DNA from 3 places in the Parageobacillus sp. VR-IP genome. Region 2 is predicted to be linked to each of the others. Evidence: predicted binding sites of a transcription regulator. Region 2 holds the regulator's gene; each other region holds the start of a gene.
What was found. The regulator LexA, encoded in region 2, represses DNA repair genes until DNA is damaged. The targets are predictions, from matches to a motif close to CGAACATATGTTCG.
Positions count from the first base shown of each region.

Region 1: uvrB (excinuclease ABC subunit UvrB) is a predicted target of LexA. The motif match lies at 1,023-1,036, and genes of this name have one in related genera.
Region 3: HT574_RS14825 (DNA polymerase IV) is a predicted target of LexA. The motif match lies at 1,634-1,647, and genes of this name have one in related genera.

Region 1 covers NZ_JABVYQ010000002.1:191,648-193,854, reverse strand. The annotation lists gene HT574_RS06480 (PDZ domain-containing protein) at 1-713, shown strand, start outside; gene HT574_RS06475 (CsbA family protein) at 729-950, shown strand; gene uvrB (excinuclease ABC subunit UvrB) at 1,107-2,207, shown strand, end outside.
Region 2 covers NZ_JABVYQ010000001.1:714,845-717,051, forward strand. The annotation lists gene glnA (type I glutamate--ammonia ligase) at 1-798, shown strand, start outside; gene lexA (transcriptional repressor LexA) at 891-1,514, opposite strand; gene yneA (cell division suppressor protein YneA) at 1,666-1,971, shown strand; gene HT574_RS03750 (YneB family resolvase-like protein) at 1,994-2,207, shown strand, end outside.
Region 3 covers NZ_JABVYQ010000006.1:16,907-19,113, forward strand. The annotation lists gene HT574_RS14820 (hypothetical protein) at 1-131, opposite strand, end outside; gene HT574_RS14825 (DNA polymerase IV) at 139-1,347, opposite strand.

The DNA of each region.
Region 1 (2,207 bases), on a different contig from region 2:
TTTTACGCAACGGTGCTGCGAAAACGTCGCCTCAGCTGGCGACAAGCAAACGCGGGTTAGTGGTTGGAGAACATTGGGCTCAGCGGCTTTGGTTCGTTCCGGTGCTGCTGCCGGTGACGGGGGAGCTTCCGTCTCCGCTTTCCTGGTGGCCGTTGTTTCCAGCAGGAGATGATGCTTATTCGTTCATGCTTGTTCCGTTTTTGCTAGGATTTTCCCAGCGCATGCAAGGGCTGCTGCCGCATGTGTCGGTGCGCCTGGCCGGGCAGAGGGTGCTGCTTTTGGCTGCTGTGGTTGGTGTATTGGCCATCATTAGCTGCTGGTATGCACCGTTTTCTTGGATAGCGGCTGCGCTTGCGTTGCTGGGAAGAGAATGGCTGGCGTTTCTCCAGCACCGCCAAGACCGTTCGCAGCCTCCATATTTTGCGAAACGGGAACAAGGGCTTGTCATTTTAGGTATTCTTCCGCAATCGAAGGCCGAAAAAATGGGGCTGCAAATCGGTGAAGTGATTGTGAAAGCAAATGGAATACCGGTAAAAACAGAAAACGAGTTTTACGAAGCGGTGCAACGAAACCGCGCGTTTTGTAAATTAGAAGTAGCCGATGAAGAGGGAGAAGTCCGCTTCGTCCAAGGAGCGCTCTATGAGGATGAACATCATGAACTTGGCTTGCTGTTTGTGAAAGAACGAGAAAATCGGGCATCGAAAGCCGTCTAATAAGGGGTTCTTCATATGTGGTTTATTGTCGCGTTAATCGTACCATGTTTACTTGTCTTATTATTCACCCGCGTGACGTACAACCATTATATTGGAACGTTATTGACCGTCGCCCTGCTTGTTGCCTCCTATTTTAAAGGGTATACCGATGAGCTGCATGAAATTTTAGCCGATATTGTTTCAACGACGGTTGGTTTTTTATACGCGGAGAAAATGGCGAAACGGTTAAAAAAATAGGCATAAGAGAGATGGCGAATGGCATTAGTGCTGTTCGCCATTTTCTGTTGGAAATGGTTTGTTTTTTTGGAACGAATATAGGTTCGTATTTTTTATGCATCTTTGTTGGCAATATGCTACAATGGAATAAGATGAAAGAAACAGGAGGTCTAGTCGGTGGGAGACCGTTTTGAGTTGGTATCAGCATATCAGCCGCAAGGAGATCAGCCGCAGGCGATTGCCAAACTGGTCGAAGGCATTCGCAAAGGAGTAAAGCACCAAACGCTGTTAGGGGCAACGGGAACGGGAAAGACGTTTACGATTTCGAACGTGATTAAAGAGGTAAACAAACCGACGCTTGTCATTGCCCATAATAAAACGCTGGCAGGGCAATTGTACAGCGAGTTGAAGGAGTTTTTCCCGAACAACGCCGTTGAATATTTTGTCAGCTATTATGATTATTATCAGCCGGAAGCGTATGTGCCGCAGACGGATACGTATATTGAAAAAGACGCGAAGATTAATGATGAAATTGATAAATTGCGGCACTCGGCCACATCGGCGCTGTTTGAGCGGCGCGACGTTATTATTGTCGCCAGCGTGTCATGCATTTACGGCCTAGGTTCGCCGGAAGAATACCGCGAGCTTGTCGTATCGCTGCGCGTCGGCATGGAAATCGAGCGAAATGCTTTGCTGCGCCGCTTAGTCGACATCCAATATGAGCGAAACGACATTGATTTTCAACGCGGAACGTTCCGCGTCCGCGGCGATGTCGTCGAAATTTTTCCAGCTTCACGGGACGAGCATTGCATCCGTGTCGAGTTTTTTGGCGATGAAATTGACCGCATTCGCGAGGTGGACGCCCTAACAGGCGAAGTGATCGCCGAGAGGGAGCATGTCGCGATTTTTCCGGCATCCCACTTCGTCACACGGGAAGAAAAAATGCGTATTGCCATTGAAAATATTGAAAAAGAGTTAGAAGAACGGCTGCGCGAATTGAGAGAGCAGGGGAAATTGCTGGAAGCGCAGCGGCTCGAGCAGCGGACGCGCTATGATTTGGAAATGATGCGGGAAATGGGCTTTTGCTCAGGAATTGAAAACTACTCCCGCCATTTGGCGCTCCGTCCGCCAGGTTCGACGCCGTATACGCTGCTTGATTACTTTCCTGACGATTTTTTGATTATTGTGGATGAGTCCCATGTGACCTTGCCGCAACTCCGCGGCATGTATAACGGGGACCGGGCGCGCAAGCAAGTGCTTGTCGACCACGGCTTTCGT
Region 2 (2,207 bases):
GGATTTGAAATTGAAGCTTCCCACCATGAAGTGGCGCCTGGCCAGCATGAAATTGATTTCAAATACGCCCATGCGGTGAAAGCGTGCGACGACATTCAAACATTTAAGCTTGTTGTCAAAACGATCGCCCGTAAACACGGCCTTCACGCCACATTTATGCCAAAACCGATCTTCGGCATTAACGGGTCTGGGATGCATTGCAATCTATCCTTGTTTAGAAATAATGAAAATGCGTTCTTTGATCCAAATGCGGATTTGCAATTAAGCGAAACAGCGCTGCAATTTATTGCCGGCGTGCTGAAACACGCACCAAGCTTTACGGCGGTAACGAACCCGACTGTCAACTCCTACAAACGTCTCGTTCCTGGCTATGAAGCGCCATGTTATGTAGCCTGGTCCGCCCGCAACCGCAGCCCGCTCATCCGCATTCCAGCTTCACGCGGCATGAGCACGCGCATTGAGGTGCGCAGCGTCGACCCGGCAGCCAATCCGTATTTGGCGATGGCCGTATTATTGGCAGCGGGCTTAGATGGAATCAAAAACAAGCTGACTCCACCGGCTCCGGTCGATCGCAACATTTACGTCATGACGAAAGAAGAGCGCTTAGAAGAAGGAATCGTCGACCTGCCAGCGACATTGGCGGAAGCGCTCGAAAACTTAAAGTCGGATGAAGTCATTGTACAAGCGCTCGGAAAACATTTATTCGAACATTTCGTCGAAGCGAAAGAAATCGAATGGGATATGTTCCGCACCGCGGTCCATCAGTGGGAACGCGATCAATATATGGAACTGTATTAAAAACGAAGAGGCTGTCTCATGAGGATGAGACAGCCTTTTTATCATGTGTTCAAGCAGAGAACTCTCCATCTGGCTTCGTTTTCTATTCTATTTCAATGAATAATGCGATAGACGCCGATCACTTTGCCGAGAATGGTGCAATTGCGGACGATAATTGGCTCTAAATTCGAATTTTCCGGCTGCAGGCGAATATGGTCTTTTTCTTTAAAAAAGCGCTTGACGGTTGCCTCATTATCCTCAGTCATCGCCACGACGATATCCCCATTATCGGCGGAAGACTGCTGGCGCACAATCACGTAGTCGCCATCCAAAATCCCAGCCTCAATCATGCTGTCGCCCATCACTTCAAGCATAAAAACTTGATCTTCCGAGGAAACGAGCCGTTTTGGCAGCGGAAAATAATCTTCGATGTTTTCAACCGCGGTAATTGGCTGTCCGGCCGTCACTTTTCCGATCATAGGCACGGAGACGACATCTTCTTTTTCCTTCGACGCGGTGAAATCGGCATCCAATATTTCAATCGCGCGCGGTTTCGTTGGGTCGCGGCGAATGTATCCTTTGCTTTCGAGCCGCGCTAGATGCCCATGGACGGTAGAGCTCGAAGCAAGCCCGACCGCTTCGCCAATTTCCCGGACGGAAGGAGGATATCCTTTTGTTTTTACCTCTTTTTTAATGAAATCTAAAATTTGCTGCTGCCGTTTTGATAGTTTCGTCATCCTATACACCTCTTGCCACATCATTTGCTTACATTATAACACGGCGATAGGGAAAAAACAAACATAAGTTCGAGATTTATATTGACACAAACAAATGTTCTTTATTATAATGAGGACAAATACGAACAAACATTCTCAAGGGGTGGGAAATATGAAGCGGATGATGGTGCATTATCTCCTCTTTTCTTCGATGCTGTTTATGGTGGTTGGAGCGCTGTTTTACGCAAACAAACCGGTGGAAAAAGATCAATATATGGAAATCACCGTTGCTTCTGGAGACACGCTTTGGAAACTGGCGAAAGAATATGAAGATCAACATCGGCTTTCCACCGAGGAATTCATCAACTGGGTTGTCGACGTTAACCACCTATCCGGCCAGCGGATTATTGCCGGTGAAAAAATTGTCATTCCTGTGTTAAAATCAGAGGAAGATAGACAGCTGGCTGTCAACCAATAATATGAAAAGAGGATGGTATCGCATGAAAGCGATTATTTACTGCCGCGTCAGCACCGAAAAAGAAGAGCAGGAAACGTCGCTCGAACGGCAGAAGGAAGAGCTTGAACAGCTTGCGAAGAAGCACGGCTTTGAAGTAGCGAAAGTGATTATGGAGCAGGCGAGCGGCTATGAAGTGGACAGAGAAGGCGTGTTTGAGCTGTTTTCAGCATTAAAAGAACAAGAGATTGATGCTCTTT
Region 3 (2,207 bases), on a different contig from region 2:
CTGTTCATGTATTTTTTCATACGGTAGCTATGCAAAAGAATGCCGATGATGATCATAAAAAGACCGATAATAGCCCATCCGCCAGGAAGCGGAGCGGAAAGGAACGCCGCCTTGCCAATGACCGTAAACAATACAATCCTAATCTTGTTGAAACAAATTAGCTCCTCTTCGAATAATATCCTCGCCGAATTTTTGCCGCAGCTGCTCCATTGTCTTCCATAGCGCTTCTCTTTTGGCCTCTTCTTCGTAATGAAACAAATCTAATTGTTTCATGGCTGCTTTTTTATCAAATACATCAAGCGCGGCAATTCCTAACAGCCTCACCGGATTACCGTTCCAGTGTTTCTTTAATAAATATGCCGCATACTGAAAAATTTCCTCCGCTTCCTGAAATGGATTTTCCCATGTTTTGCTGCGGGTGATCGTTTGGAAATTGCTGTAGCGGACCGTAATTTGGACGGTGGAAGACACGGCATTCTTCTGTTTCATCCGTTTGCTGACCGATTGCGCTAAATCGCGCAGAACCTCAAGAAGAATCCGTTCTTCTGTCACATTACGGGAAAGCGTCGTAGAACTTCCGATGGATTTCCATTTTTCTCCCGCTTCTGGGTCAACAGATCGGTGATCAATCCCATTGGCCCACTCTTTTAATCGGACTCCAGTGATACCAAGTAAATTTTGTAATGTCACTTTTTCCGCCTTCGCCAATTCTCCGATAGTAAAAATGCCGATACCATTTAATTTTTTTGCTGTTTTGTCGCCGATGCCGTGCATCTCTTGAATAGGGAGAGGCCAAAGTACTTTTGGAACATCGCGCCTGCGCAAAACTGTAATACCTAACGGTTTTTTCATGTTACTTGCCATTTTGGCTAAAAACTTATTCGGTGCAATGCCAATGCTTACGGGAATATGTAACGTTTGTAACAGGCCTTTTTGAATTTGCTCCGCGATGTCCAACGGTGAAAGGGGTAGATGACAATCCGTAATATCTAAATATCCTTCGTCAATAGAAGCAGGCTCCAAAAGAGGTGTGAACGTTGCTAAAAATTGAAATACTTTCTCACTTATGTCGCGGTATAAGTAAAAATCGGGTTTTAATATAACAAGCTGTGGGCATCTTTTTTTCGCTTCCCATAACGGCATTGTCGTATAAATGCCAAAACGTTGTTTCGCAATATAGTTTGCCGCTAACACAACTCCTTTTCGTTCTTTCGGGTCTCCCGCTACAACAACCGCTTTTCCTTTTAATGAGGGGTCTCGCGCGATTTCGCAGCTTGCGAAAAATGAATTGCAGTCAACATGTAAAATCACGCGACCGCGATGGTGTTTTTGGTATGTTGTTTCCATGTTCTTTTTCTCCTTTTTTGAACTGCACCCACTTTCACTTTGTTTAGAAATAGGAGATTCTTGGGTAATCCCTTCTAACGAAGAGAAATTGACCAAGCTCTACGGACCGTTCCAGCCCTGAATGCAAGTTCCTTGTATGTTGGGCTCGACACGCTGACGTACAGAGCAGGTTTCGCTTTCCGGTCAGCATGGGCATATGATGGCAGAAGGTTTTACATGACAAACCTTTTGCTTCTCCCATATCTTCCGTTTTTACAGAGCAATCTGTATAAAGTAATTTAATTATAGCACATATGTTCGTTTGTTTCTACAAAAAAGCAATCCATCTCCTGCTTTTGTTGGTTTATACCCTGTCCATTAGACATGAGAGTCTTCTCGCCTATTATAAAAAGATAGGGCAAAATCGTTTCTTCCGACATTTTGTTGATTGTTGTTATTTTTGTTTTAATTTGATTATTTAGAACATAGTTTAATAAGTTAATTTATATCACATATAAAACAGCCTCTTACAGTTCAAAAACGAACGATAAGAGGCTGTCTTCATCGCTTTGTAATAATAAATTTAAGAGCCTTTGTTAAACTTCATTCGCCGGCATGATTGGAATTAGAACAATATAGAAATATCAAATCAAGACAGCTAAAAAACATTGATACATTTCTTTAAAAACTGTTAAAGCCGATGATAAAATCCCAATATAGCCGAAATAAAATTCCCCACTTACAATAGAACCATAGTGTCAATGAGAGGAGCTATGGTTCGTGATTTCCCAATTTTGCAGGCTGCTATACTATACGGCTCATTATTTAGATAAGCATTTGATGTTACACCATGTTTCCTTTATAGCTTTGTCTATGTAATA